3 linked regions of the Lacticaseibacillus paracasei subsp. paracasei genome follow. The protein of the gene in region 2 binds, or shares a complex with, the protein of the main gene of each other region. Links are inferred from orthologs where the notes say so. Each region holds a gene or a part of one and is shown on either strand. Other genes may lie near its edges.

Evidence for each region.
Region 1: the proteins of dnaN (region 2) and dinB are in contact, whole or in part, in a solved structure (PDB 1OK7), measured with the Escherichia coli proteins. The link is inferred for Lacticaseibacillus paracasei subsp. paracasei from one-to-one orthologs.
Region 3: the proteins of dnaN (region 2) and dnaX are in contact, whole or in part, in a cryo-EM structure (PDB 8GIZ), measured with the Escherichia coli proteins. The link is inferred for Lacticaseibacillus paracasei subsp. paracasei from one-to-one orthologs.

What each region holds. Positions count from the first base shown.
Region 1 is NZ_AP012541.1:743,861-754,978, forward strand. What follows is about bases 4,113-6,922. They hold dinB (DNA polymerase IV), read left to right. Parts: upstream 4,113-4,870; coding sequence 4,871-5,974; downstream 5,975-6,922. Other genes in these bases: zwf (glucose-6-phosphate dehydrogenase), read left to right, coding at 4,113-4,666; LBPC_RS03620 (DRTGG domain-containing protein), read left to right, coding at 6,172-6,922. In the rest of the region: adhE (bifunctional acetaldehyde-CoA/alcohol dehydrogenase), read left to right, coding at 1-2,342; LBPC_RS03605 (metal-dependent transcriptional regulator), read left to right, coding at 2,505-3,149; more of zwf, read left to right, coding at 3,179-4,112; more of LBPC_RS03620, read left to right, coding at 6,923-7,485; LBPC_RS03625 (DHH family phosphoesterase), read left to right, coding at 7,492-8,448; LBPC_RS03630 (DEAD/DEAH box helicase), read left to right, coding at 8,454-9,800; LBPC_RS03635 (hypothetical protein), read left to right, coding at 9,805-10,740. UniProt on the Escherichia coli protein: Poorly processive, error-prone DNA polymerase involved in translesion repair and untargeted mutagenesis. Copies undamaged DNA at stalled replication forks, which arise in vivo from mismatched or misaligned primer ends.
Region 2 is NZ_AP012541.1:184-11,418, forward strand. The notes cover bases 483-3,409. They hold dnaN (DNA polymerase III subunit beta), read left to right. Parts: upstream 483-1,339; coding sequence 1,340-2,479; downstream 2,480-3,409. Other genes in these bases: dnaA (chromosomal replication initiator protein DnaA), read left to right, coding at 483-1,167; yaaA (S4 domain-containing protein YaaA), read left to right, coding at 3,057-3,269; recF (DNA replication/repair protein RecF), read left to right, coding at 3,266-3,409. Outside these bases: more of dnaA, read left to right, coding at 1-482; more of recF, read left to right, coding at 3,410-4,381; gyrB (DNA topoisomerase (ATP-hydrolyzing) subunit B), read left to right, coding at 4,634-6,595; gyrA (DNA gyrase subunit A), read left to right, coding at 6,657-9,278; deoC (deoxyribose-phosphate aldolase), read right to left, coding at 9,383-10,087; ssb (single-stranded DNA-binding protein), read left to right, coding at 10,270-10,701; rpsF (30S ribosomal protein S6), read left to right, coding at 10,829-11,125; ssb (single-stranded DNA-binding protein), read left to right, coding at 11,156-11,235. UniProt on the Escherichia coli protein: Confers DNA tethering and processivity to DNA polymerases and other proteins. Acts as a clamp, forming a ring around DNA (a reaction catalyzed by the clamp-loading complex) which diffuses in an ATP-independent manner freely and bidirectionally along dsDNA.
Region 3 is NZ_AP012541.1:2,306,642-2,314,738, reverse strand. The notes cover bases 4,501-7,415. They hold dnaX (DNA polymerase III subunit gamma/tau), read left to right. Parts: upstream 4,501-5,066; coding sequence 5,067-6,764; downstream 6,765-7,415. Other genes in these bases: recR (recombination mediator RecR), read left to right, coding at 7,405-7,415; LBPC_RS11325 (YbaB/EbfC family nucleoid-associated protein), read left to right, coding at 6,781-7,089; tadA (tRNA adenosine(34) deaminase TadA), read left to right, coding at 4,501-4,594. In the rest of the region: bifunctional lysylphosphatidylglycerol flippase/synthetase MprF, read left to right, coding at 250-2,859; LBPC_RS11345 (class I SAM-dependent methyltransferase), read left to right, coding at 2,964-3,560; LBPC_RS11340 (hypothetical protein), read left to right, coding at 3,617-3,946; more of tadA, read left to right, coding at 4,088-4,500; more of recR, read left to right, coding at 7,416-8,004; LBPC_RS11315 (YaaL family protein), read left to right, coding at 8,004-8,097. UniProt on the Escherichia coli protein: Part of the beta sliding clamp loading complex, which hydrolyzes ATP to load the beta clamp onto primed DNA to form the DNA replication pre-initiation complex.

The sequences.
Region 1 (11,118 bases), 750 kb from region 2 along the record:
TCAAGAACAACAAGACCGTTGGTGTGATCAATGAAGACAAGCAACGCGGCTTGGTATCGATTGCTGAACCAATTGGTGTTATCGCTGGTGTGACCCCAGTGACGAACCCAACTTCAACGACCATGTTCAAATCCGAAATTGCCATTAAAACCCGTAATCCAATCATTTTCGCCTTCCATCCGGGTGCCCAAAAGTCTTCAGCGCGTGCGTTGGAGGTCATCCGTGATGAAGCCGAAAAAGCAGGCTTACCAAAGGGTGCTTTGCAATATATCCCTGTACCAAGTATGGATGCGACTAAAGCTTTGATGGATCACCCTGGTATCGCCACGATTTTGGCAACGGGCGGTCCTGGCATGGTTAAGTCCGCCTATTCATCAGGCAAGCCAGCACTGGGTGTTGGGGCCGGGAATGCGCCAGCTTACATTGAAGCCAGCGCTAACATCAAACAAGCTGTCAATGACTTAGTACTTTCAAAGAGTTTTGATAATGGCATGATCTGTGCTTCCGAACAAGGCGTGATTATTGATTCCAGCATTTACGATGATGTGAAGAAGGAATTTGAAGCCCAAGGTGCTTACTTCGTTAAACAGAAGGACATGAAGAAGTTCGAAAGTACCGTCATTAATCTTGAAAAGCAAAGTGTCAATCCGCGAATCGTTGGTCAAAGTCCTAAGCAGATTGCTGAATGGGCGGGGATCACGATTCCTGATAACACCACGATTCTGATTGCTGAATTGAAAGGTGTTGGCGAAAAGTATCCACTGTCTCGTGAAAAACTAAGTCCAGTACTGGCCATGGTCAAAGCAGATGGTCATGAAGATGCCTTCAAGAAATGTGAAACCATGCTTGATATCGGCGGTTTGGGTCATACGGCAGTCATTCACACGGCTGATGATGAGTTAGCTTTGAAGTATGCCGATGCTATGCAAGCTTGCCGGATTTTGATCAACACACCATCTTCTGTCGGCGGGATTGGCGATCTTTACAACGAAATGATTCCAAGTTTGACACTGGGCTGCGGCTCATACGGTGGTAACTCAATTTCGCATAACGTGGGGACGGTCGACTTGCTTAACATCAAGACAATGGCAAAACGCCGCAATAACATGCAGTGGATGAAATTGCCACCAAAGATCTATTTTGAAAAGAATTCTGTTCGTTACCTCGAACACATGGAAGGCATCAAACGGGCCTTCATCGTTGCTGATCGAAGCATGGAAAAGTTAGGCTTCGTCAAGATCGTTGAAGATGTTCTGGCTCGGCGTGAAAATCCTGTTCAAGTTCAGACTTTTGTCGATGTTGAACCTGATCCATCAACTGACACGGTCTTCAAGGGGACCGATATCATGCGCTCATTTGGACCGGATACCGTCATTGCTATCGGCGGCGGGTCTGTTATGGATGCTGCCAAAGGGATGTGCTTGTTCAACGATGCCGGGGATGCTGATTTCTTCGGCGCTAAGCAGAAATTCTTGGATATCCGGAAGCGGACTTACACCTTCCCGAATCTGAATAAGACAAAGCTTGTCTGCATTCCAACAACTTCTGGGACTGGTTCAGAAGTAACACCTTTTGCGGTTATCACCGATTCCAAGGCTGGCATCAAGTATCCGTTAGCTGACTATGCATTGACGCCAGACATCGCGATTGTGGACAGTCAGTTCATCGAATCCGTACCGCCAGTGGTTGTCGCTGATTCCGGTTTGGATGTGCTCTGCCACGCAACCGAAAGTTATGTTTCAACCATGGCCACTCATTACACTAAGGGCCTGAGTTTGGAAGCAATCAAGTTGGTCTTCGAAAATCTGGAAAAGAGTTATCATGGCGACGTCGAAGCAAAGTCAAAGATGCATGACGCTTCAACCATTGCTGGGATGGCCTTTGCCAACGCACTGTTGGGCATTAACCACAGCATTGCGCATAAGATTGGGCAAGCGTTCCATCTGCCTCACGGTCGTTGCATCGCGATCACGATGCCACATGTTATTCGCTTCAATGCGAGTCAACCGAAGAAGCGCGCTATCTGGGCGAAGTATAGCTACTTCCGCGCTAACGAAGACTACGCAGAAATCGCTCGCTACCTCGGCCTTCCTGGCAAGACAACTGATGAATTGGTTGAAAGCTATGTTCAGGCCTTCATCAAGCTGGCTCACAGTGTTGGCGTCAAGCTCAGTTTGAAGGAACAAGGCGTTAAAAAGGCTGATCTCGACAAGCAAGTTGATCGTCTTGCCGAACTGGCTTATGAAGATAACTGCACCGTTACCAACCCGCAGGAACCGTTAATCGGCGACTTGAAGCATATCATCCTTGATGAATATGAAGGCACCGAATCCACTTTCTAAGATGTTTGCTGCTAATCATTTCACAATGATCGGCGCAGAGAATTCAATGGCGACATTATTTGAGCCGATCACGAAAAACACGTCAGTAAATTGGCGTGTTTTTTTGTGTGACTCATGGCATAATGGAGTACAGTGACTGCAAATTAAAAGTAAGGATGTAAAATGACACCGAATAAAGAGGATTATCTTAAATTGATTTTTGAGATTGGCGGCGATACACAGCTGGTCTCTAATAAACAAATCGTTGCCGGTATGCATGTTTCTGCTGCTTCGGTCAGTGAGATGATCAACAAACTGGGCGAAGAAAAACTGGTTGCGCACACGCCTTATCAAGGTATCCAGCTGACATCAGCTGGCCGGAAAAAGGCGGCCATTTTGGTGCGTAATCATCGGCTCTGGGAAGTGTTTCTGGTTCAGTGCCTTAAATATCCAGCTGATGCGGTCCATCAAGAAGCAGAAAAACTGGAACATGCCTTAACGCCGGAAATGGCCAAACGGTTGTCAGCCATGTTGGGCGAACCTCGCTATTGTCCGCACGGCGGTGTTATTCCGGATGCCAATGGCCACTATCTCCAACAAAGTCGGGTGACATTAGGCACGTTAGATGTTGGGCAAAGTGGGCATATTGAACGCGTGATTGATGAAGTTTCGTTGATTGATTACACGGTTAAAATTGACCTGAGGCTGGATGATGAATTCACGGTGACTGCGAAAACCTTAGATGCCGTGATCATCAAGTTAGCCCGTACCGGAAAAGAATTGGCGGTCGATGCAGATCGTGCTGATCACATTTTTGTCGAATTGTAATTAAGTCTAGAGAAAGCAGGGTCGTATACATGCCAGAAGAGTCACGTGCTGTGATTATTATTTTTGGAGGTTCAGGAGATCTAGCCTCACGCAAGTTGTATCCCGCACTGTTTAATCTTTACCGTCGTGGTGTCCTCGCTGAGCATTTTGCGGTGATCGGCACAGCGCGGCGTCCGTGGACTGATGATCATTATCACGAGGTTGTTGAAAACGCCGTCGCTGGCGATGATGTGGATCGTGACCAAGCAAAAGCCTTTGCCCAGCATTTCTTTTATCAGAGTCATGATGTAACCGATGCAGATCATTACATTACCTTGAAAAATCTTGCTGCAAAATTGGACGATCAGTATGTGACTGGTGGCAATCGCATCTTTTACATGGCCATGGCACCAGATTTCTTCGAAACAATTGCGAGCCATCTGAAATCGGAACATTTGCTGACGGAGCGCGGTTTCAACCGATTAATTATCGAAAAACCGTTTGGTCATGATTATGCCAGTGCTAAAGAACTAAACGATTCGTTAACTGCAACCTTCGATGATGATCAGATTTTCCGAATTGACCATTATCTTGGCAAAGAAATGATTCAGAATCTGTTGGCTTTTCGGTTTGATAATGCCATTTTTGAAGGAGTCTGGAACAAGGATTACATCGACAATATTCAAATCACACTTTCCGAGGCGGTCGGGGTTGAGGAACGCGCTGGTTATTATGAAAAGGCCGGCGCGTTGCGTGATATGGTGCAAAACCATGTGATGCAGGTGCTGTCTTATCTGACAATGCCAAAACCAAAGACTTTTACGGCTAACGACATTTTGACGGCCAAGGATCAAGTGTTTGCCGCTTTGAAGCCTTATGATCTTGCAACTGCTAAAGAAAATTTTGTGCGTGCGCAATATGCAAGCGCCGAAGTAGATGGCGACCAAGTGCTGGGTTATCGGCAAGAAGAAGGCGTGGCAGCAAATTCACAAACAGCCACTTTTGTCGCAGGCAAAATTATGTTAGATATGCCGCAATGGGAGGGTGTGCCGGTTTATATTCGCACTGGTAAACGGTTAACTCGGAAGTCAACCCAGCTGACACTGACATTTAAACCGGTCGCAAGTCCGTTATTCAACCGAGAAACCGGAAGTCAACCAGACAGCTTGACCATTTATATCGAGCCAAGTGAAGGCTATTCGTTGCAATTGAATGGTAAGGCCCTTGGCACAGGCTTTAATATTGAACCCGATGAGTTGCGGTATCGTCATGATCCGGAAGCCGCCGCTGCTGCTCCAGAAGCATATGAACGATTAATCAATAATGTGCTTGAAGGCGATCAGACAAACTTTACTCATTGGTCAGAGTTATCGGCATCTTGGCGGTTCATCGATGCGATTCAAGCAGCTTGGTCACAGGAAACAGAAATGCCGACATATCCGGCTGCCACGATGGGTCCGCAAGCAGCGTTTGATTTGTTAGCTCGTGATGGCCGCCAATGGTTCTGGCAACCACGCCGAATTAAACTGGCGGACTAGGCTTTCACAGATAAACAAAAGGGACTGTGACCCGAAAAGGCGGTCAGGGTCCTTTTTTTAGTGAACGCGAGTCAGCCCGGGTTTCTGGGCTGACGAGCGCGTTATAGGTGGTCCGAGTAGAATCGGTCTTGATCGTTAAAGCTGAACGTGAACTAGCGCGACAGAAAGAATAACAGAACAGTTGATACGAGGAAGGGGAAGCTCATGGCGTTATTTGAATTACCATTACAAAACGATACTTCCCGGAAAATCATTCATCTGGATATGGACGCCTTTTATGCTTCAATTGAGATGCGCGATAATCCGCAATTGCGTAGTAAAGCCTTGGTAATTGCCCGGGATCCGCGTACAACTGGCGGCAAAGGTGTTGTGACAACGGCCAACTATGTCGCCAGACGTTATGGCGTTCATTCGGCAATGCCGGCCAACGAAGCCTTGCAACTTGTGCCTCGTTCAAAACTGGTGTTTAAGACGCCGGATTTTCCAAAATATAAAGCAGTGTCCGCGCAAATTCACGCCTTGTTTCATCAAGTGACCGATCTAATTGAACCAGTGGCGTTCGATGAAGCTTATCTTGATGTCACGGCCAACAAGATGTTCCCGAGTACGATCGCCTTGGCATTGTGGCTGCAAGATCAAATTAGTCAGGCAACGCAGCTCACAAGTTCCATTGGCATTTCCTACAATAAATTTATCGCCAAGCAAGCCTCTGATTACAATAAACCGGTTGGTCGTACACTGGTTTTGCCAGAACAAGCCTTATTATTTTTGGATCGGCTGCCGATCAAGCAGTTTCGCGGGGTTGGTAAGAAAACGTTGCCGAAGTTAACCGACTTAGGTGTCACTGATGGCAAGTCTTTACGGGCCTTATCGCAAGATGATTTGATCCGGATGTTTGGCAAAATGGGATTTGTGCTTTATCAACATGCTCGTGGCCTTGACAATCGTCCTGTTGCTGTTCGGACGGCGAAGTCAATTGGCAAAGAACGAACCTATGGCACGCCTCTAACTGACGCCGAGGCGGTTCAGACACAGTTACACAATCTGGCAGGGATGGTCGTGACATCGTTGAATCAAAAAGCTATGCACGGCAAAACCGTGGTGCTTAAGGTGCGCGATGTGGACTTCATCACGCAAACAAAGCGGCTAACCCAAGATCACTACTTCGAAGGCGAACAAGCCATTTTCGATGCAGCGTGGCAGCTCTGGGGCAGTGTTGCCATGTCGAACTTGGCCATCCGGTTACTTGGGATTACCGTGACCGGGTTGGATCCGAAGCAGTATGAGAATTTGGACTTACCGTTGTGAAGACAGACAGCGAAGGGGTGCTTGCTGTAGGGGCTCAAGTAGCGGCATGCGCTACTTGAGCTAATTAATGCGGTTTAGCGCACGTTTTTCCCATAACGCGCTCGCCAACCCAGAAACCGGGTTGGCTCGCGCTTCGTCTGTCATAGTACAGCCGTAACCTATGGTATACTAACGATAGATTGCAGTGGGGTGATGGTATGGCGACAAAGCATGAGCAGATTTTGGATTATATCGCAAACTTGGCGGTTGGCAAGAAGATTTCCGTTCGGTCAATCGCGAAGCATTTGAAAGTCAGCGAAGGAACCGCTTATCGAGCTATTAAGGAAGCCGAGAATACCGGCTTTGTCTCGACAATTGCGCGTGTCGGCACGATTCGGATTGAACAAAAACCGTTAAATCCAATTGAATCTGTGACATTCAAAACACTGGTTGATTTGATTGACGCCAAAGTTTTAGGCGGGCAGGCCGGTATGGACAAGAAATTGGACAAATTCGTGATCGGGGCGATGACACCAGCTGCCATGCGGCCTTACATCACGCGTAACTCGTTGATGATTGTCGGAAACCGTGAAGATGCACAACGGCTGGCACTAGAAGATGGTGCTGCGGTGTTGATCACCGGGGGATTCGAAACTAGTGCGGCGATTATCGCCTTGGCGGATGATCAGCAGTTGCCTGTGTTGCAAACTGCTTATGATACCTTTACAGTTGCAACCATGATCAATCGAGCTTTGTCAGATCAGGCGATCAAACAGGATATTTTGACAGTAGCTGCCATTTATACGCCGTTGGCCCAAATTCAAACCATTGGTGTTGAGGCGACGGTCGGTGATTATTTGCTGTTGCCCGATCCGCGATATCCATTGCCGGTCGTGACGCGCAATGGGCGATTGGTTGGCGTCATGCGGCCATCGCTGGTTGGCGGTAAGAAGCCGACGGTGCCGATTGAACGGTTGATGCAGAAGGATCCGCAAACTGTCAAACCTTACCTTAGTGTGACTGCTGTGGGGCATACCATGCAGGATACCGGTTTAACGGCCATGCCGGTGGTGGATGATAGCTGGAATCTGTTGGGAATTGTGACCCGCAACGCGGTTTTTTCAAGTCTCACAGGCATTGCCCACAGTCGCGAACTATCCAATACCATTGCCGATCAGGTCAGCGCTCAACTGACCGCCATCACACCGCAACCGCCTTACGTTGGCGGTTACGAGTTGAAAACCGTGCCGGCCATGACCAATTCGCTTGGCACTATGAGTTTTGGGGTGCTGGCTGAAGCCATTAACGGTTGCACTACCCGTTATTTGCATGACACGGGGCGGCGAAACGTGTTGGTCGAAGGACTGAATTTAACAACATTTCGACCCATCCAGTTAGAAAGTGTGGTCACCGTCTTGTTACGTGAACTTGAGATGACTAGGCATGATGCGACGCTGGATGTTGATGTCTTAAGCGACGGGGTTCAGGTTGCTAAAGCGATTGTGACCTGCCAGCTATTAGAAAGGAATTGATTTTTGATGATTCAAACCGATATTATTAACGCCATCAAGGCAAACGATCCAATCATTATCCATCGTCATGTGAACCCAGATCCAGATGCGTTGGGTTCCCAAGTTGGCTTAGCAGAAACCATTCGCGCTAGTTTTCCGGATAAGAAAGTGTATCAGGTTGGTAGTGACACTGGCAATTTGAGCTGGTTGGCACAGGAACAAACCATTACTGATGACGTTTACAAGGATGCTCTCGTGATTGTGACCGATACTGCCGATACGCCGCGAGTTTCTGATGAGCGCTTCAACAAGGGGAAAATGCTGATCAAAATCGATCATCATCCGAACGATGATGCGTATGGCGATCTTGTTTGGGTCGATAACAACGCTAGCTCTGCCTCTGAACTGATTTACGATTTAATCGCCGCCAGCAACGGTGTTTTGAAACTCAGCGATAAGGCTGCTCGCCTAATGTACGCTGGGATTGTTGGCGACACCGGCCGATTTTTATTTAACAATACGACCCCGCATACGTTGCAGGTCGCGGCTGAGTTGATTAAAAAGGATTTTGATCCAACAGCCATTAATAATCGGATGAACACGGTGACGTTGGCACAAGCACGGTTGCAAGGCTATGTTGTCGATCATCTGAAAATTACCCCAGCAGGTGCCGCCAGTGTGACGGTACCACGGACCGCGATCAACGAGCTGAAACTGGCTGATGATCAGGTAAGCGCTGTTGTCGGCACACCCGGCCGACTGGATACCGTCATTGCTTGGGCAGAATTTATTGAACAGGCAGAAGGCGGTTACCGCGTTCATCTGCGTTCAAAAGGTCCCATCATCAACACACTTGCCAAAGCACACAATGGCGGTGGTCATCCATTAGCAAGCGGCGCTAAGGCAGCTAATTTTGACGAACTGATTCAAATCGAGACGCAACTCGATCAACTGGTCAAAGAATATTCGACCTCAGGAAAGTAGGCATTATGGAGAATCAATTCAAACAATTTCAACTAAAACCTTTTGTTATCGATGGTCTCAATGCAATGGCCATCACCGCCCCGACACCCATTCAACAAAAAGTTATTCCGGCGCTTTTGCGTGGTGAAAACATTGTTGGACAAAGCCAGACCGGTAGCGGGAAAACTCACGCCTTTTTGGTACCCTTACTCAGTATGGTAGATCCTACCGAAGATGCGACTCAGGTCGTGATCACTGCCCCTTCACGTGAGTTAGCCAATCAAATTTATGCGGTTGCCCAGCAACTCATACAAACTGAGCCCGCGATTCGGATTAACCGTTTAGTCGGGGGAATGGACAAGCAAAAGCAGATCGACAAGTTGCAAAATCATCAACCACATGTGGCTATCGGAACGCCAGGTCGAATCTTGGACATGATCAAAGGCTATGATTTAGTGCCATCGTCTGTCCGTCATTTTGTAGTCGACGAAGCTGACATGACGCTGGATATGGGCTTCCTCGAAACGGTTGATGCGATTGCCTCGAGTTTTCCAGATCATCTGCAAATGGCTGTTTTTTCGGCGACTATTCCGCAAAAACTGGAACCATTCTTGCGCAAGTACATGGACAATCCAACGACGATTGAATTGAAACCGCAGTCGGTGATTGCTGACACGGTTGAAAACATTTTGATTGCGGCAAAAGGGCGCGATAAAAATGAGTTAATCTATCAGCTTGTCACGATGGGGCATCCCTTTTTAGTGCTGATTTTTGCTAACACCAAAACCAGCGTGGATGCTATCCATGACTTCTTGAAGCATCAAGGTTTGAAGGTGGCTAAGATTCATGGTGGCATTCAGCCGCGAGAACGTCGGCGCGTGATGAAGGATGTTGCCGACCTCAAATATCAGTATGTGGTCGCCACTGATCTTGCTGCTCGGGGTATCGATATCAAGGGGGTCTCAATGGTCATCAATGCCGAGATTCCGCGCGACAACGAGTTCTTTATTCACCGAGTGGGCCGAACCGGTCGGAATGGCATGGCTGGTACAGCGGTGACACTGTACGAACCGGGACAGGAAGATCAAATTGCCGAATTAGAGCATATGGGCATTAAGTTTGCGCCGAAAATGATCAAAAACGGTGAGCTTGTCGACACTTATGACCGCAATCGTCGAGTTCACCGCAAACCGAAGCAAGAAGACACCAGTCTTGCCATTCGCGGTTTGGTGAAAAAGGCAAAGCAAAAGCACATGCCGAATTATCGTAAAAAGATTCGAACTGCGGTGTTATTAGAACGCAAACGAAATACCAAAATTGCTCGGCGCCAAGCGCTGTTAGCAGAAAAACGCAAGAACCGCAAACGAGGGTGAGCATATGGCAGTCAACGACCTGACCCTGCCGACCTGGAACACGCTGGATGAAGCGCGGCAGAAGTTTATTTTTCAGCAACTCACACGATACTTTCTAAGTCCGTTATTGTCCGTTGACGATATTCGGCCGTTGACGGTGACTTTTTTTGGCCAAACTTTGCATACGTTCGAGGCAATGATTGGCGGGGAATGGTTACGGTTGGTCCCGGGGATGCCTAATGTTAGCTTAGGTTTTGCGGCTGATCAACAAGGGCAGTTAGCTGATTATTTGGGGCAAAGCGGACTAACCATGCAAGACCTGAGCCATCAGCTTTCGCCTGAACGACAAGTTGATATACCAGCGATGCTCGTGGCAACGAGAGCAATGCCAGCGAGCGAAGAGATTTTAGGCCGAGTCAGTTTAACGACACGTATTTTTAAGGGCAATCATATGGCCTACGCGGCTGTTCGTGCTCAAGTGCTGGCCTTGCTGGACCGCCATGGCAGTCTTGATCCGTTTTCTCAATCCGGCTGGCCAGCAACTTTGACTAGCGGATCGGTGATCCTGCGACTTGCCAGTGCGCACCATTATCAGGTCAGCATCAGCAAAAACTGGCAAAAATCTGAGCTGCAAAAAGCACTTAGTTACTTCGGCTTCCGCCTGCCAACCCAAGATCAATATGAATACTTGCAAGGCGGGGGTGTCACCAGCCTATTTTCATTCGGCAATACCCTGCCAGCCGACATGCCACGCTACCTTCCCAATCGCTTCGGCCTAACTGTTCCGGTTACGCGATCCGGCAGTGAGCTAATCCAAGAAGCGATGCAAAAAAGCACACCACTATCCGCGCAACCAACCGCAAAAGAAGCTTTGGCACTGTCGCCGTTTTATCAGTTGGCAGGCGAAGGGAACATGGGCACGGCTTTATATCGGCGCGTGGCGACAATTACGATGGATTGAGAATCTGTACTCGTTGGCGTTTGAATGCGCGCTAAACAATCAGGATGAGACAATAATCAACAACAAGTTGACCCTTTTTTTCAGAAAAGCTATAATGAGTTTTCGTTAGGACATGCGTTGAACCCTGCACGAGACAGAAACGACCGCACAGCTGAGAACGGTCGCGTCAGGCTAAGATGTGCTCCCTGATATTAGTTAAACGACAATTAATGAAGTGGTAATGACTCGCATCATTGCAACCAAGGTGGTACCGCGTGCAAGCGCCCTTGGCAGCAATGGTGCTTTTTATTTTGTGAGCGCGAGCAGGAGCGTTTAGAAGCCGGAGCATAAGCGGGCTTGACCCCAAATGGCCTGGGCCTGGCCATTTGGGGTCAAGGT
Region 2 (11,235 bases):
GTAGTCGAAGGCGTTTACGAATTCGCGCAACTTGAAGTTGATCCCGTCATTATGACCAAGGATGAGTTGCAACCAGCTCCGGCTACAGATCAACGTCCTGCGGTTGAAGAAGACGATCAAAATCTGACTTTTAAGGCAAAAACCCATTTAAATCCGAAATATACGTTTGACCGCTTCGTGATTGGTAAGGGAAACCAAATGGCCCACGCGGCTGCTTTGGCGGTTGCTGAAGCCCCTGGGACAACATACAACCCTCTGTTTATTTATGGTGGCGTTGGTCTTGGCAAAACCCACTTAATGCAAGCGATTGGTAATTTGGTGCTAGGTAATAATCCAGCAGCCAACATAAAATACGTCACCAGTGAGAATTTTGCTAATGACTTCATTAACTCGATTCAAACCAAACAACAGGAACAATTTCGGCAAGAATACCGAAATGTGGATCTGCTGTTGGTAGATGATATTCAGTTTTTTGGTGACAAAGAGGCCACACAGGAAGAATTTTTTCATACCTTCAATACGCTGTATGAAAATATGAAGCAAATTGTTTTGACCAGTGATCGCCTGCCTAACGAAATCCCCAAACTTCAAGAACGGTTGGTTTCGCGGTTTAATAAGGGCTTGTCTGTCGATGTCACACCGCCAGATCTGGAAACACGAATCGCTATTTTGCGGAATAAAGCCGATGCTGAAGATCTCAGCATTCCAGATGACACCTTGTCTTACATTGCTGGTCAAATTGAAAGTAACGTACGTGATCTCGAAGGTGCGTTAGTACGCGTTCAAGCCTTTTCAACCATGAAAAACGAAGATATCACGACCAGCTTAGCCGCGGATGCCTTGAAAGCCCTGAAACTTGATGACCGCAGCGGACAATTGACCATTCCGCAAATCCTGAATGCTGTCGCGAAATATTTTCAGCTGACGGTTCAGGATCTTAAAGGAAAGAAACGCGTCAAACAGATTGTCATTCCGCGCCAAATCGCGATGTATCTAGCGCGCGAAATGACCGATAACAGTTTACCGAAAATAGGTCAGGAAATCGGCGGCAAGGATCATACAACCGTCATCCATGCCCACGAAAAAATTATGGCTTCAATGACAACTGATGAGAATTTAAAAGCTCAAGTGATCGAATTGCGGAATATCTTGAAAAACCGCGGGTAATGCACATGTGGATAACCTTCAAAAACAAACCATTTTATCCGTCGCACTTATCCACAAGTGCATAACTTTCTCAGTTGTTGTTTCTCAAAGTTTTCCACAGTTTGAACACGCCCTATTACTATTACTTCAAAAGCTTTATATTATATATATAAAAGACGTTCAGGAGGCTCTTATGAAATTTACGATCACCCGATCCACATTCTTAAAAACCTTGAATGATGTTTCTCGGGCCATTTCAACCAAAACAACCATTCCGATTCTGACTGGATTGAAAATTGTGCTCAACGATAGCGGCTTAATCCTCACTGGTAGTGATGCCGATATTTCAATCGAATCACGGATCAACGCAACGGATGAAAATAATGATCTCCAAATCGGAAGCACTGGTGAAATCGTCTTGCCAGCCCGTTTCTTTAGCGAAATCGTTAAACGTTTGCCAGAAAGCACAATGACGCTTGAAGTTAAAGACAATTTCCAAACCGTCATCACGTCTGGGGCATCTGAATTTACCATTAATGGTTTGGATGCCAATAACTATCCGCGGTTGCCAGAAATTACAGCCGATGCAGCGTTGAGTGTTTCAGCTGATGTGTTACGTCAGTTGATTAACCAAACAGTTATTGCCGTTTCTAATCAGGAAAGTCGACCAATCTTGACAGGGGTTCATCTGACAATTACCGGCGATCAGTTGGTAGCTGTTGCGACTGATTCCCACCGCCTTGCGCAACGTAGCCTGACCTTACCAACAGCAAGTGCCTCGGATTATGACATCATTATTCCAGGGAAAAGTCTGACAGAACTTAGCCGCATGTTAAGCGATGACGTTGAAAAAATCGAAATTCGCATTGCGGAAAATCAAGTGCTGTTCGTGTTTGGGCAAACGGCCTTTTATTCACGCTTACTTGAAGGCAACTACCCTGACACAAGCCGACTTATTCCAACATCCAGCAATACGCAAGCGGAATTTGACGCACCAGCATTGCTGGCCTCCATTCAACGTGCCAGCTTGCTGAGTCACGAAAGTAGCAACAATGTAGTTCGGCTTGTCCTTAATATCGCTGATCAAAAAGCGACTATCTACGGTAATTCGCCAGATGTCGGGAATGTTGAAGAAGTACTTAGTTTCAACAAACTTAGCGGCGAGGATCTAGAAATCTCGTTCAACCCTGATTATATGAAGGATGCCTTGCAAGGATTTGGCCAAACGGCAATTGAAGTTGACTTCACCGCACCATTGCGACCATTCACTTTGGTTCCAACAGAAGACAAGGAACGGTTTATCCAACTCATCACGCCAGTTCGAACGTTCTAACTAAACATGACTTGAAAACGCCTTTACCGAAAAGATTCGGTGAGGCGTTTTTTTGACGAACTTATGCTTCATGAAATGAACTGATAATGTGCGCATCAAAATGCAAAGCAGCCACATGATCCGTTAGCCAACATCAGCTTTTTTGATGGCAGTGAGTCGTTTTATGGGTCTTTTTTCGTCCCACTTTAATCAAAGGTGATGATAACAGACTTTGATTGTTGGTTTGTTCACAAATAGATCAGTCATTTTTTCTGTAAACCTAGGTCAAACAGATGACTTTCATAAAGTTTCACGATCAGTCGAATATTTCTATTTAGAATTCCTAATGACAAATAATCGAAAGTTGCGTTGAGAGCGGTCAAAATCGATAGAAATCAAAATTTAGCCGATTTTGGCCTTTCTGGGTCTTTTTAGTCTAGGGGGACGCACAACGTTCAGATTGCCTCAGAGCCGCTTTAATGCCGTTTTAGAATTGTGTTTTAAGTAGTATAAGGGTATAATTAATTCGTGTTCATTGACGACAAATCGCGGTTTAACGCGGTTTGTCTAGCACTTTTCGGAATGGAGGGCGACAGCAATGACAACAATCGAAATCACGACCCCTTTTTTGACCTTGGGCCAGTTTCTGAAAGAGGCGGGATTGATCGATAGTGGCGGTGCGGCCAAGTGGTATCTGGGTGAAAACTCAGTGACAGTCAACGGCGCAGCTGAGGAGCGACGTGGGCGCAAGCTGTATCCAGATGATCAAGTCAGCGTGGCCGGCCAAACATACGTGATCGTGAGCGCATGAAACTGGATCACTTGGTGCTGAAAAATTATCGCAATTATGCTGCTGTTGATACAACATTTTCACCAGAAATCAATGTTTTGATTGGGGCAAACGCTCAAGGCAAGACGAATCTGCTTGAATCAATCTATGTTTTGGCATTGGCTCGCAGTCATCGAACCAACAATGATAAGGAACTGATTCGCTTTGGTAGCGAGTTTGCACGGGTTTCCGGGCAAGTTTCGCGACAAAGCGGTTCCCATCAGTTGGAGTTGATTATCAGTCATCAAGGCAAGCGTGCCCGGATTGATCGCATCGAACAACCGAAGCTTTCCCAGTATTTAGGGCATTTTAATGTCATCTTGTTTGCACCTGAGGATTTAGCCATTGTCAAGGGCAGTCCGGCTGGGCGGCGTCGCTTCATCGACATGGAGTTTGGCCAGATGAGTCCCAAGTACCTTTATAATCTGAGCCAATATAAAACGTTTTTGAAGCAGCGCAATGCGTATTTGAAGCAGCTTAAGTATCATCAGGCCAAGGATCTGGTTTATCTGGATGTGTTGACTGACTCGCTTGCAGCTTTCGGGGCAGAGCTAATTACGGCGCGCGCTAAGTTGTTGGAGACGATGTCGGATTATGCTGCAACGATTCAGCAAGATATCACCAAGGGGCGGGAGTCATTACATTTTTCTTATCAAACACAGGTTGACCCCAGTCTTCGCGGTAACAGTGAGCAGGTTTACACTGCTTTGGGCGAGATGTTTGCCAAGCAGCAAGCGCGCGAAATCGAACAAGGAACCAGTTTAGTCGGTCCCCAGCGAGATGATGTGTTGTTCATCGTCAATGATAAGGATGTTGCCAATTTTGGCAGTCAAGGGCAACAACGCACCACAGCATTGGCTGTTAAGCTGGCAGAGATTGACCTTATGAAGGATCAAACCGGCGAATATCCAGTGCTATTACTGGACGATGTGTTGTCAGAATTAGATGCGGCTCGCCAAACCCATTTACTTAAGGCCATTCAAACCAAAGTCCAAACCTTTTTAACCACCACAAGTTTGGAAGGCATTCAAAAAGAAATCATCGCAACCCCTGCAGTCTTTAAAGTTGATGAGGGGACATTAGCAAGAGCGTGAACCAGCCCGGTTAGAAACCGGAGTGTAAGTGGGCCTGAACGTGATGACCGTACTTTGGTCATTGCGTTCAGGTTCCTTACACGCAGGTTTCTGGGCTGGTGAACGCGTTTAAAGCAGAGCGTGAACAGGCACGTTTAGAAACCGGAACATAAGTGGGCTTGAACGTGATGGCCGGTTTTTGGCCATTGCGTTCAAGGTCCTTATGTGCAGGTTTCTGTGCCAGTGAACGCATTTTAACAAGGAGGATAACCAGTGACGGACAAGAAAGAAACGGCCGAAGAGAAGAAGGATGAACTGGCGGCTGAGTATGATGCCAGCCAGATTCAAGTACTTTCAGGACTTGAAGCGGTTCGGAAGCGTCCAGGGATGTATATTGGCTCGACAAGCAGCCAAGGCTTGCATCATTTGGTCTGGGAAATCATTGATAACGGGATTGATGAAGCGCTGGCTGGATTCGCAACACGGATTGAAGTTGAAGTTAACCCAGATAATAGTGTGACGGTAACAGATGACGGTCGCGGGATTCCAGTCGATATCCAGTCTAAAACCGGACGGCCAGCACTTGAAACGGTTTATACCGTTTTACATGCCGGTGGTAAATTCGGCGGCGGCGGCTACAAAGTTTCCGGTGGCCTACATGGTGTCGGGGCATCAGTCGTGAATGCGTTGTCGACTGATTTGGACGTCACGGTTACTCGTGGTGGCAAACGTTACTACATTGACTTTATTCGCGGCAAGGTGAACACGCCGATGAAAGTGATTGGCACGGCACCGGAGCACGAACATGGCACCAAGGTTCATTTTCTGCCTGATCCGGACATTTTTACCGAAATTAGAACATTCGATGATAAGATTCTGACCACCAGAATTCGCGAACTGGCTTTCTTGAACAAGGGTCTCAAGTTGACCTTTACCGACAAGCGCGCGGCAACGCACGAGAAGCTGGTATTCCATTATGAAGGCGGCCTCAAGTCTTACGTTGACTTTTTAACTGAGAAAAAAGAAAACCTGTTACAAGAACCGATTTATGTGGAAGGACAAGACAAAGGCATCACGGTGGAATTCGCGTTGCAATACACCAACGACTATCACAGCACCTTGTTGACGTTTGCCAACAACATCCATACGTATGAAGGCGGCACGCATGAGACCGGGTTTAAAACGGCGCTGACACGGGTCATTAATGATTACGCTCGCCGGTCTGGTGCGCTAAAAGACAGCGATGATCCGTTAAGCGGGGATGATGTTCGTGAGGGCTTGACGGCGGTTGTTTCCGTGAAGCATCCAGATCCGCAGTTTGAAGGGCAAACTAAAACCAAATTAGGGAACTCGGATGCCCGAACGGTGGTTGACCGTACCTTCTCTGACCACTTCAATAAGTTTCTCATGGAACACCCAGCTGATGGCAAGCTAATCATTGACAAAGCCATGCTGGCCAGCAAGGCACGTTTGGCGGCTAAGCGGGCGCGTGAAGTGACCCGGAAAAAGAGCGGGTTGGAAATTTCGAACCTGCCTGGTAAATTGGCCGACAACACCAGTAAGGACCCAGAGATCTCTGAATTATTTATCGTCGAAGGGGATTCCGCTGGTGGTTCTGCCAAATCAGGGCGTAGTCGCCTGACGCAGGCCATTTTGCCAATTCGTGGGAAAATTCTGAATGTCGAAAAGGCTTCAATGGAACGCATCTTGGCCAATGAAGAAATTCGAACCTTATTCACCGCGATGGGTACCGGTTTTGGGCAGGACTTTGATATCAATAAGGCTCGATATCACAAACTGATCATTATGACCGATGCCGATGTTGATGGTGCCCACATTCGGACTTTGTTGCTGACGTTGATTTATCGCTACATGCGGCCAGTGCTTGACGCTGGCTATGTCTACATCGCACAGCCGCCGTTGTATCGGTTACGCCAAGGCAAAATGACGCAATATATCGATTCCGATGAAGAATTGCAAGACATTCTAGGCCAGTTGCCTCCGAGTCCAAAGCCAGAGATTCAGCGTTACAAAGGGCTTGGGGAAATGGACGCCAACCAGCTATGGGAGACGACCATGGATCCGGATAATCGGCGCTTACTGCGGGTATCGCCAAAGGATGCCGAAGCTGCAGATGGCGTTTTTGAAATGTTGATGGGTGATCATGTTGAACCGCGGCGTAAATTTATTGAAGATAACGCTGTGTTTGTTGATCCGAACAACATTGATGCTTGATTGATCAGTTTAACTAAGTCAGCTTTTGCATGAGAATTTTTGAGAGGAGACTTTTCGCTTAATGGATGATCGCCAAGAAAGCCGAATTACCAATGTGAACCTCGGCGAAACAATGCGTAAATCATTCCTTGAATACGCGATGAGTGTCATTGTGGCGCGGGCCTTGCCTGATGTGCGCGATGGCCTCAAGCCGGTTCAACGGCGGATTCTGTACGGTATGAATGAACTCGGCGTGACGCCGGATAAACCGTACAAGAAGAGTGCGCGTATTGTTGGGGATGTCATGGGGAAATACCATCCGCATGGTGATAGCTCGATTTATGAAGGGCTCGTACGAATGGCACAGGACTTCAGCTATCGTTACATGCTGGTCGATGGCCACGGGAACTTTGGGTCTGTCGATGGTGACGGTGCCGCTGCGATGCGGTATACCGAAGCTCGCATGAGCAAAATAGCAGTCGAGATGCTGCGTGACATCAACAAAGATACGATTGATTTTCAGGATAACTATGATGGCACGGAAAAAGAACCGGTTGTTTTACCGGCACGTTTTCCAAATCTGTTGGTCAATGGGGCGACTGGGATTGCGGTCGGTATGACGACCAATATTCCGCCGCATAATCTGTCAGAGACTATCTCGGCGCTGCACGTGTTGATGGATAATCCAGATGCCACGACAGCTGACCTAATGCAGGCACTGCCAGGACCTGATTTTCCAACCGGCGGCGTTGTGATGGGTAAGTCAGGCATTCGCCATGCTTATGAAACTGGCCGCGGCACGATTGTTTTGCGCGGGAAAGTTGATGTTCAGACGGAGAAGTCTGGCCGTGAACGGATCGTGATTACCGAGATTCCATATATGGTTAACAAAGCCAAAATGGTTGAACGGATCGCAGATTTGGTTCATGAAAAGAAAATCGATGGGATCGTAACCTTGCGGGATGAATCTGACCGTGACGGGATGCGGATCGTCATTGATGTGCGCCGTGATGCTAGTGCATCAGTTATTTTGAATAACTTGTACAAGCTCACGCCACTACAAACCGGCTTTTCATTCAACATGGTGGCAATCGTTAATGGTGCGCCAAAAGTGTTGAGCTTGAAACAGATCCTGCAATATTATCTGGATCATCAAGAAAACGTCATTCGTCGGCGGACGCAATTTGACCTGCGTAAGGCCAAGGCTCGTGAGCATATCCTCGAAGGATTACGGATTGCGCTTGATCATATTGATGAAATCATCACGATTATCCGTAGTTCTGAAACTGGCGACAAGGCAAAAGTCATCTTGATGGACAAGTTTAAGTTGTCTGACAAGCAGAGCCAAGCAATCTTGGATATGCGGCTGGTTCGGTTGACCGGTTTGGAACGCGAGAAGGTTGAAAGCGAATATAAGGATGTTGAAGCAGCGATTGCTGATTATACTGATATTCTTGCTAGACCAGAACGTGTTCATCAGATCATCTACAACGAATTGCTGGATATTCAGAAGAAGTTCGGCGATAAGCGCCGTACTGAATTACTGGTCGGTGAAGTGCTCAGTCTTGAAGATGAAGATCTGATCGAGCAAGAAGACGTGGTCATCACGTTGAGTCATAACGGCTACGTCAAGCGATTGGCAACCAGTGAATTCAAGGCACAAAATCGCGGGGGTCGCGGTATTCAGGGGATGAACGTCCATGATGACGATTTCGTTGAACGCCTGATTTCGACTTCCACGCATGATGTCCTGCTCTTCTTCACCAACAAAGGTAAAGTTTATCGCAGCAAGGGTTACGAAATTCCTGAGTACGGTCGAACCGCAAAAGGGATTCCAATTATCAACTTGCTTGGTGTCGGTGCCGGTGAAAAGATTCAAACGGTTATCAACGTGCATGAAGGCGAAAATGATGATCGTTATCTCTTCTTCGTCACGCAAAAAGGCGTTGTTAAGCGCACACCGGTGAAGGAATTCGCCAATATTCGCAGCAACGGACTGATTGCGTTGAATCTCAAGGATGAAGACGAACTGAATAATGTCATCCTAACGTCCGGACAAGACAATATCCTGATCGGGACGCATCTGGGTTACAGTGTGACCTTCAAGGAACAAGACGTTCGCTCAATGGGACGTTCAGCGACTGGGGTTCGAGGTATTCGTTTACGTGAACACGATTACGTAGTGGGTTCCGACATTCTCAAACCCGATTCCGAAGTCTTTGTCATTTCAGAAAAAGGTTACGGTAAACGGACGGCAGCGAAGGAATATCCGATTAAAGGTCGTGGCGGTAAAGGGATCAAGACAGCCAACATCACCGCCAAGAATGGTCCGTTGGCAGGGGTCACCACCGTTGATGGTACCGAAGATATTCTTGTTATGACTGATTCTGGTGTCATGATTCGCTTCAATATTCAAAGTGTTTCGCAAACTGGCCGAGCAACGTTAGGGGTTCGTTTAATTCGAGTTGACGACGATGCCAAGGTTGCAACGATGGCCAAGGTTGAACCGGAAAGCGACGATCCAGACGATGGCAGCAAGCCAGATCAGCCAACTAGCCCGACAGACGGTTCTGCTGAACCAACCTCGCAGCAGCCAGCTGATGGTTCGTATGCTGGCGATGCCGATCAGCAAGTGAGCCAATTGCTTGATCGCGCTGAAGCTGATCAACCAGAGCAACATGATACTGGCGACCAGCCTGAATAATCTAATAATGCTAGCATCAATTGAGCTGATTCACGCTCAATAAAAATACCGGTCGAAATGGCAATTTGCCACTTCGACCGGTATTTGTTTGCGTACAGATAACCTCAAATCGTGAAGGTTGATTGGTTGCCCATGCGCGCCTTAAGTTCATGGATGATCTTAACGCCGCTGCTGGTACCGATGCGAGTAGCACCAGCTTTAATCATTGCCAAAAAGGTATCAACATCTCTGATACCGCCAGCCGCTTTGACTTGCACTTGATCGCCGACTGTTTCTTTCATCAAAGCCACATTTTCGACAGTGGCACCGGCTGGGCCAAAGCCCGTTGAAGTCTTAATAAAATCAGGACCGACGTCCTTAGCAATAGTTGCCATTTTGATGATTTCCGGCTTGGTAAGATAGGCGGTTTCAAAAATGACTTTGCACGGTACATTGACCGCATGACAGACAGCAACGATTTGACGCATTTCATTTTCAAGATAACTGTATTGCTGTTCCTTAAGCGCCGTGATATTGATCACGTAGTCAATTTCGTTGGCACCGTTTTGTAAGGCGTCTTTGGTTTCAAAAACTTTGGCCGCGATGCTCGTTTGGCCTAAGGGGAAAGCAATTGCGGCGCCAACATCAATGTCGGTACCTGCTAGTTGTTTCGCACAAAAAGCCGATTGGACTTGGTTAATCGCCACCATTTTAAAATGATATTGTTTGGCCTCGTTGCAAAGCTGGCGCAAATCTGCGTGAGTTGCATCTGCATGTAAGTTTGTGTGATCAATCATGCGACTGAATTGATCTAAAGTATAAGCTGTCATGATTTTTCCTCCAAAGTTGAATTCGTTTACATTTAGCATACCACTTTTTGCGTAATGTATATCTGACAGCGATAAATAGTACGGTGTTGTGCAAGCAACCATGCAGAAGAAAGGTCATTGCGGTCAAGGTCCTTATGTGCAGGTTGCTGCACCAGTGAACGCGTTTAGAGGAGGAGAAGCGAATGTTGAATAGTGTGAGTCTAACAGGGCGGTTGACCAAGGAACCTGAAGTTTTCCGAACGGCTAACGAGCTTGATATCGTCCGATTTACGTTGGCGGTGAATCGCGTTTTCAAGAATAAAACGGGACAGCGCGAGACTGATTTTATTGAGTGTGTCATTTTTGGCAAACGCGCCTTAACTTTTGCGGGATCAACTACCAAAGGGTCATTGTTGGGTATTTCAGGGCGGCTGAGTAATAATCATTTTGAAAATAAGCAAGGTGAGCAAGTGTGGCGGACCGCTGTCGTCGTTGATAATTTTGCTTGGTTGGAGTCGCGAGCCACGACGGAAAGCCGCCGGGCAGGGACCTTGCAGGCGACAGGAACAGACGACGTCATGCCAGTAGAGGAAGGCACCCTGCCACAGGTCGCAACCGACGATCTGCCATTTTAGTGGTGGTATTCGCCGCGGATCTATGCTACAATTTTAACTCGTGAGTATCCGGCTATTCTATAGCCTTAGTACTCTCCTTGCTCCGGCAAATGACCGGGGCCTAAAGTCCATAAGGAGGTGAATCGTCATGGCTGAAACCAAATATGAAGTCACTTATATCATCCGTCCAGATTTGGACGATGCTGCAAAGACTGAATTGGTTGAACGTTTTGACAATATTTTGAAGGAAAATGGTGCCAACATCATTGATTCCAAGGATTGGCAAAAGCGTAAGCTCGCATATGAGATCAACAAGTACAACGAAGGTCTCTATCATATCGTGAACTTGTCCGCAGAAGATGACAAAGCGATCAATGAATTTGATCGTCTTGGCAAGATCAACAACGATATTCTGCGTCACATGATCGTGAAGCGAGAAGACTAATCGTAACTTTTTTGAAAGGGGCGCTACGGCATGCTTAACAGTGTTGCATTGACAGGTCGATTAACCAGAGACGTTGATTTGCGTTACACGCAAAGTGGCACGGCTGTCGG
Region 3 (8,097 bases), 2.3 Mb from region 2 along the record:
CAAGACCCAGCCATTTAGGCTTGAGGCCACTTACACTCCGGTTTCTAAACGGTCTTGCTCACGCTCTTGACTCTAGACTGAGTGTAATTTCTGTAACGCGTTTCAGGTCAAGCGTTTTCAACTAAAAAAGTTAAAAAATTTTTCAATCATCTTGCAAACTTACATCACCTTACAAAAAGGTCAGAAAGGGTGCGAGGGGCTTGTAGATTTCCTATAATGAATAGGAATATAGAAACGGAGGACGCAGCAATGAAAAAACTATTCCGAGAAACCGGATCGTTTTTAAAGAAACATCTCACCACACTTAAAGTACTGTTTGTGCTAGCAGTCCTAGTGTTTGTGATTTTTGAGGTTGGCCGGATCAGCCAAGACTTGAATGGAGAACAAATGCGGGCGAGCCTCGCCACGCAAAGCCCTGTTTCGCTCTTGATTTTGTTAGTTGTGGGGCTGATCGCCGTTACACCGATGCTAACTTATGATTTTGTGATTACTGAATTGTTACCAGGGCACTACAAACCGGCTTATGTCATTAAATCAGGCTGGATTGTCAACACCTTCACCAATATTGCCGGCTTTGGGGGGTTACTGGGTGCTAGTTTGCGGGCAAACTTTTACCATGAAAAAGCGTCTCAAAAGCAGGTGCTATTTGCGATTTCAAAAATCGCGATGTTTTTGTTGGCTGGGTTGTCGCTTTGGTCCATGATCGGGATTGTCGTCATTTTTGTTTTTGGTATTGGGGCGGAGTTTGCTAACTATTGGGTCTGGCTTGTGGGCGGTGCGGCTTATTTCCCATTGCTCATGATCATCTCCCATGTGCGTGATAGTGAATTCTTTGCCGATATGCCACTCAAGCGCCAGTTGCGCCTGACGCTGGGATCATTTCTTGAATGGGGCGGTTGTGCTGCATTCTTTCTTTTGATTGGTTATTTTCTTGAGGCGCCCATTCCACTATTGTCTGTCTTGCCGTTGTTCATGGTGGCGAATGTCATCGGGGTTATTTCAATGGTGCCCGGCGGCTTGGGTTCTTTTGATGTGTTAATGATTGTTGAACTCGGCCAGTTGGGTCTGGACAGCAGTGCCGCCGTTGTTTGGCTGCTTTTCTATCGGCTTTTCTACTATGTCATTCCGTTCCTGATTGGTGCCGGTTTGTTTGCGCAAGATGCTGGCAAGCGATTGAATGCTTACCTTGAAGGCTTACCAGTGCAGTTGATTCGCAAAGCAGCATTCGGCTTTCTAGTGGTTTTCCTGTATTTTTCTGGGATTATGTTACTCTTGCGCGGTGTTGCGCCTGATCTTGCTTTTCAAAACACCTTGTATCAGCGCCTTTATCCCTACACCTTCCTATTCCTTGATCGGGTCACAAATGTCATTGTGGCTTTCTTAATTCTTGGCTTTGGCCGTGGCATTGCCAGCCGCGTGAAGCGCGCTTACTGGCCGACTGTGATTGTGTTGATTGTGGCGATGGTGGCGTCATTGCGCGAGGATAATCATCTGCGCTTTATCGTGTTCCTTATTTTGGTGGTCATTGCGCTTATCTTGACGCGTCGTGAATTGACCAGAGACCGGTTGGCGCTGTCGTGGGGCAACAAGCTGATTGATGGTGCCGTCTTTGGCTTGACATTTATCTTTTATGCATTTGCTGTGTTCTATAATGCGCCTGCCATTCATCACCGGCATGTGCCAGATGTTTTCCTTTTCCCGTCTGAGCGGATGTTCTTCACTACCTTAATCGGGGTCATGCTGGCCGCGTTGACGGTGTATCTCATCTTCCGATATTTGTCGGCGTCGACAAAATCGTTGGCCGATCCTTACGATGAGGCGCGCTTGAAGGCGGTTGTGGCTAAATTTGGCGGGAACGAAGTGAGCCATCTGGGACTGATGCGCGATAAATCGCTGCATTTTTATCAAGTGGACGGTGAAGATCGCGTGTTCTTCCTGTTTAAAAAGAAGGCTGATAAACTCATTGTCATGGGTGAACCGGTTGGAGATGAGACCCAAATTCCAGCCGCGATTGCTGACTTTATGAAGCAGGCAGATGATCAGGACATGTCGTTAGTCTTTTATGAGATTAACGAAAACCTGACGATGAAATTGCATGAATTTGGCTTTGACTTCATGAAGTTTGGTGAAGAAGGTTATGTGGATGTGACAACCTTTACATTGGCTGGCACGAAGCGAAAAGGTGAGCGGGCGCTCATGCACAAGTTTGAGCGTGAAGGCTACAGTGTCGAGCTGCTCAAGCCGCCGTTTGATGATGCTTTGCTAGACGACCTTCAAACCGTGTCTGATTCATGGTTGGACGGGCGCAGTGAGAAAGGTTTCAGCTTGGGGTTCTTTGATCGCCATTATCTGAATCAGGCGCCGATTGCGGTTGTGCGAGCGCCGGATGGCAAGATTGTGGCGTTTGCGACCGACATGCCGACGGGTAATAATGAGGTCACTAGCATTGATTTGATGCGTTCTAGTGCCGATGCGCCTTCTGGTATTATGGATGAAGTGTTTATTCATCTGTTTGAATTGGCCAAGGATCGCGGCTTTAAGTATTTCAATATGGGGATGGCCCCGCTGGCGAATGTCGGTACGTCTAGTTATTCTTTTATTGAAGAAAAGATTGCTCACCTTGTGTATGAATACGGCTATCGGTTTTATGGATTCCAAGGATTGCGCTCGTATAAAAATAAATATGTAACTGAGTGGGTACCGAAGTACGTTGCTTATCGTAAACGGACGTCATTGCTATTCACGTTGCTGCAGATCATGATGGTCGTGAATCAGAAGGTCACTTTTGCAACGCCGAACAAGTGGTGGCCAAAGCGGTTAGCCTGGGTGAGCCGACTCGGTCAAGGCATTGACAAATAACCGGATGTTAGGTGTTATTAGAGTATGGTCTTTGACAGTCCTTTTTCATGGCTGAGGGCTAGCAGATAATTTTTAGCGCTGCGCAAAACAAGGAGGCACCAATATTGAATCACTATTATACGAATGATCCTGATTTGGCCCATGATGAGCACAGCTTTGACTTTGAGCTAGGTGGGCATTCGCTCCGCTTTACCAGCGATAATGGCGTGTTTTCGAAACACACGGTGGATTTTGGCAGTCGGGTTTTGATCGCAACCATACTGGCAGACGAATTGCCAGCGGGACCGATACTTGATGTTGGAACGGGTTACGGGCCGATTGGGCTTGCTTTGGCGAAGCGCTTTCCTGATCGCCAAGTAACGATGAGTGATGTGAATGAACGTGCACTTGCTTTGGCACAGCGCAATGCAACGGATAACGATATCAGCAATGTCACGATTGTCGAAAGTTCCATGTATGATCAGATAGATGGCCAATTTGGCGTGATTGTGACGAATCCGCCGATTCGTGCTGGTAAAACCATCGTTTCCGGTATTCTTGCCGGCGCTGCCGAGCATTTGTTGCCGCATGGTCAGTTATATGCGGTGATTCAAAAGAAACAAGGTGCGCCATCTGCATTGAAACTGATGAAAACAATTTATCAAGATGCCAGCATTGTAAAAAAGGAACACGGGTACTATATTCTTAAAGCGACAAAATAAGTGTTTTTATACTAGGCGTGGTACACTCAGGTCAGGACAGAAAGGAGCAATATGACATGACAAAATCGAAATATCTCGCATTAGGTGGTGCAGTGGCCGCTGCCGCAATCGCAGCAGGGGCATTTGTGTGTGCCAAAAGCTTGACTGAATATTTTGAACGGCAGCACCAACGGCGTCAGGTTGAAGGCTTCGTGAAGAAGATTTTTGGCGACAGTGATCGGGTTCAAACCGTTTTAGATAAATTGAGCGATGATGATGTTGCCAGTCTGCTCCGGGTTAGCGACAAGCTGCGCAGTCTAAAAGACAGTGCTAGCGAATATGCCGGATCGGCTCGCGACCAAGGCATGGCAGCCATTGATCGCTTAAAGGCAGCACTGAGTCACTAGCCGTTAGTTTAGCGACATGTGGCTATCACACGTCAGGTAAATAAACTGGCTGCGTGATCAAAATAGCCGTCCATGAGGATTTTCCTGATGGACGGCTATTTATTGGCATCAGAATGATAAAACAAGGAGTGCTTGGCAATCATGGACGAACACGACATCAATCAATTTATGGATGCGGCTCTAACCGAGGCCAAAAAAGCCGCTGCAATCGGCGAAGTGCCGATTGGCGCAGTGATCGTTCATCAAGGCGAGATTATCGGCCGTGGTTATAATTTGCGTGAAACAACTCAAGACGCGACGCATCATGCCGAGATGCTGGCGATTCAGGCCGCATGCAAAACGCTTGGTACATGGCGCCTGGAAGATTGCAGCTTATTTGTCACGTTAGAACCATGTCCAATGTGTGCCGGCGCTATGATCAATGCACGCGTGGCGACGTGTTACTTTGGTGCCACTGATCCTAAAGCAGGCGTTGCTGGCACTTTTTATAATTTATTGGCGGACACCCGCTTTAATCATCAAGTTGCTGTGGTCAGCGGCATCAAAGCCGATGAAAGCGCCACGTTGCTACAAACGTTTTTCCGAACGATCCGGGCCAAAAGAAAAGCCGCCAAGCGGGCTGGTCAAACCAGTGAGAATCAGTTATAATGAAAACTGCCGAAAGGCCTTAAGGCAATGGTGGCTTTCCGAATCGTGTCAGGTCCGGAAGGAAGCAGCACTAAGGTAGGTTCGTCATGTGCCTTTTGTTATTGAGAAATTGACCGGTCGCTTGTAATTGGAGCGGCCGTTTTTGTTGTCGCAGATTCTGTCTACTCATGAGGCAGCTATGGTAAACTAGAACACAGCGAATATTTCACTAAGAAGAGCGTGAACGGGCGCGTTTAGTCACCGGAGCATAAGCGGGTTCAGGGGTGATGGCTGGTTTTGGGCCATTGCACCTGAGGTCCTTATGAGCAGGTGACGGCGCCGGTAAGCGCGTTTAAAGAAGAGCGTGAACGGGCGCGTTTAGTCACCGGAGCATAAGCGGGTTCAGGGGTGATGGCTGGTTTTGGGCCATTGCACCTGAGGTCCTTATGAGCAGGTGACGGCGCCAGCAAACGTGTTTAAAGGAGGCGGCACGGTGAGTTATCAAGCGTTATATCGGGTGTGGCGCCCGCAGCAATTTAAAGATGTGATTGGCCAAGAAGCCATCACCAAGACGCTGAAAAATGCGCTGATTACTGGCCAGACAAGCCACGCCTATCTTTTTACCGGCCCCCGCGGTACCGGTAAAACATCGGTCGCCAAGATTCTGGCAAAGGCATTGAACTGTCTACACTTGGAGGATGGTGAGCCAGATAATACTTGTGAAATTTGTCAGGCTATTAATAATGGCAGTTTGACCGATGTTATCGAAATTGATGCTGCTTCTAACAACGGCGTGGATGAGATTCGTGACATTCGGGACAAGGCAAAATATGCGCCAACACAAGCTCGCGTCAAAGTGTATATCATCGATGAAGTGCATATGTTATCGAGCGGAGCCTTCAATGCTCTGCTGAAAACGCTGGAAGAACCGCCGGCGCATGTGGTGTTTATTTTAGCCACGACGGAGCCACATAAAATCCCAGCAACGATTATTTCGCGAACACAACGATTTGATTTTCGCCGGATCACGCCGGAAGATATCGTTAAGCGAATGCGTTTTATTTTGGATGATAAGCAAATCACATACGACGATGCTGCGTTGAAAGTGATTGCCAAAGCAGCTGAAGGCGGCATGCGGGATGCCTTATCGATTCTTGATCAAGTGTTGAGTTTTGGCGATAATCACGTCACAACGGAAGATGCACTTGATGTCACAGGCGGTGTGACTACTGCTGTTTTGGGCAAGTATTTAGCCGCGGTCCTCGCCAAGGATCATGCGCAGGCATTGAAAATGATCGAGGATTTGTTAGCGTCAGGTAAAGATGCTGGGCGGTTAATCGAAGATCTGATTGAATACTTGCGGGATCTGTTGGTTAATCAACAAGCACCGACACTCTTGGGTGATTTAGAAAAAAGCTTACTTGATGATCAATTCAAAATTCTGAGCGAGAACTTCAAGCCAGAGCAGATCTACCACATGATTGACGTGTTGAATAGCACGCAGCAACAACTGCGGATGACCAATCATCCGGAAATTTATCTAGAAGTGGCAACGGTTCGATTAAGCGAAACGACAACGCCACAGGTTACGGCAGCACCAGCACAGGCAGAAAATCCGCAATTTGAAAAATTGACGGCAAAAGTCAAACAGCTGAGTGATCAACTGAAACGGGTCGAGGCGAACGGCGGCACCATTCCGCCACCAACCAGAACCCGGAAACATGTGAAGGCCAAAGCCAACCATGTCAATCGTAAAGCTATTTATCCGATTTTAGGTGCCGCAACCAAACAGGACCTGACCAATTTAAAGGATGTTTGGCCGAATCTGCTGGGTCTGCTTAGTATCACGAAACGCGCCATGATGAAAGTCAGTGAACCGGTTGCTGCCAGTCCTAACGGTGTGATCGTGAGTTTCGATTATGATATCTACGTTGAACGCGCCATGAATGATGCCGCACTGATGACGGAATTGGAAAGTGGTCTACAAAAATTAACCGGCAAGCAGCCAAAAATTGTTTTGGTTCAAAGTGATGTCTGGCCAACCATTCGACAAGATTATATTCAAGAATTGAAGGCCCCTGAAAACAAGGAACAGAAAGCTGACACTAAACCGCAGATACCGCCAGTTGTTAGCAAATTAACAGAACTATTTGGTAAAGATGCACCTAACGTAACAATCAAAAATGACTAGAAAAGGATGATGAAACATGCGTGGAATGGGTAATATGCAAGGCATGATGAAGCAGATGCAGAAAATGCAAAAGGAAATGCAGGCAGCACAAAAGGAACTGTATGCAACGGAGTTTGAAGGCAAGTCAGCTTCCGATATGGTCACCGTTAAGTTTACCGGTGAAAAGATCATGAAAGACATTCAAATCAAACCAGAAGCCATCGATCCAGACGATCCGGACATGCTCCAAGACCTGATTATCGAAGCGGTTAATCAAGCCATGGGAACCATTGATAAGGAAACTCAAGATAAGATGGGTAAGTATACACGCGGATTGCCAATGTAACAACAGAGCGCAAAAAGGCGCGGTTAGAAACCGGAGTGTAAGCGGCCTTGAACCAAAAGGGCTGGGCTTTGGCCCTTTTGGTTCAAGGCCGCTTACATGGAGGTTTCTGCGCCTTTTTGCGCGTTTCGGAGAACAACAATGGACCACAAGTATCATCAAGAAGTCTTCACCGCATAAACCGAACTTTTACAACAACCCAAGTTCGCACCCAAAGTTTCAGCAACATAAGCAAATAAGCATCATTTTGAAACCAAAGCTGTTCTCATGACAGCAAAGATCATCACTCAGTACGTTTTCACAACAAGAGGGGACACTATGCAATATCCAGAACCGATCAGTAAATTGATCGACAGTTATATGCGCCTCCCGGGTATCGGGGCAAAAACCGCAACACGGCTGGCTTTTTACACCATTGATATGAATAAGGACGATGTGACGGCGTTCGCTAAAAGTCTTGTCGCGGCAAAAGAGGATCTGCATTATTGTTCCATTTGTGGCAACATTACCGATGAGGATCCGTGTGCTATTTGTCGCGATAAAAGTCGCGACCAAAGCACGATATTGGTTGTTGAACAACCTAAAGACGTCATGAGCATTGATCGGGCTCAGGATTATCATGGCTTGTATCATGTATTACATGGCGTTTTATCACCAATCGAAGGCCGCGGTCCTGAAGATCTGAATATTGAGAGTTTGTTAAAACGGCTTAAGGCAAATAAGGCAGTCAAAGAAGTCATTATCGCCACTAATGCCACGCCTGAAGGTGAAGCCACCGCCCAATACCTAGCTCGGCTGATTAAACCAGCTGGTATTAAGGTCACTCGCTTAGCCCATGGGCTGTCGGTCGGCAGTGATATTGAGTATGCTGATGAAATGACCTTGATGAAGGCGGTTGAAGGAAGGACTGAGCTGTAATGTTTGGACGCAAACAGGTAAAGGTCAAGGAAGAAAAAGACGAAGAACTAATGATGCTCGTCTATCGTGTCCGCGACCAGATGGCGGCACAAC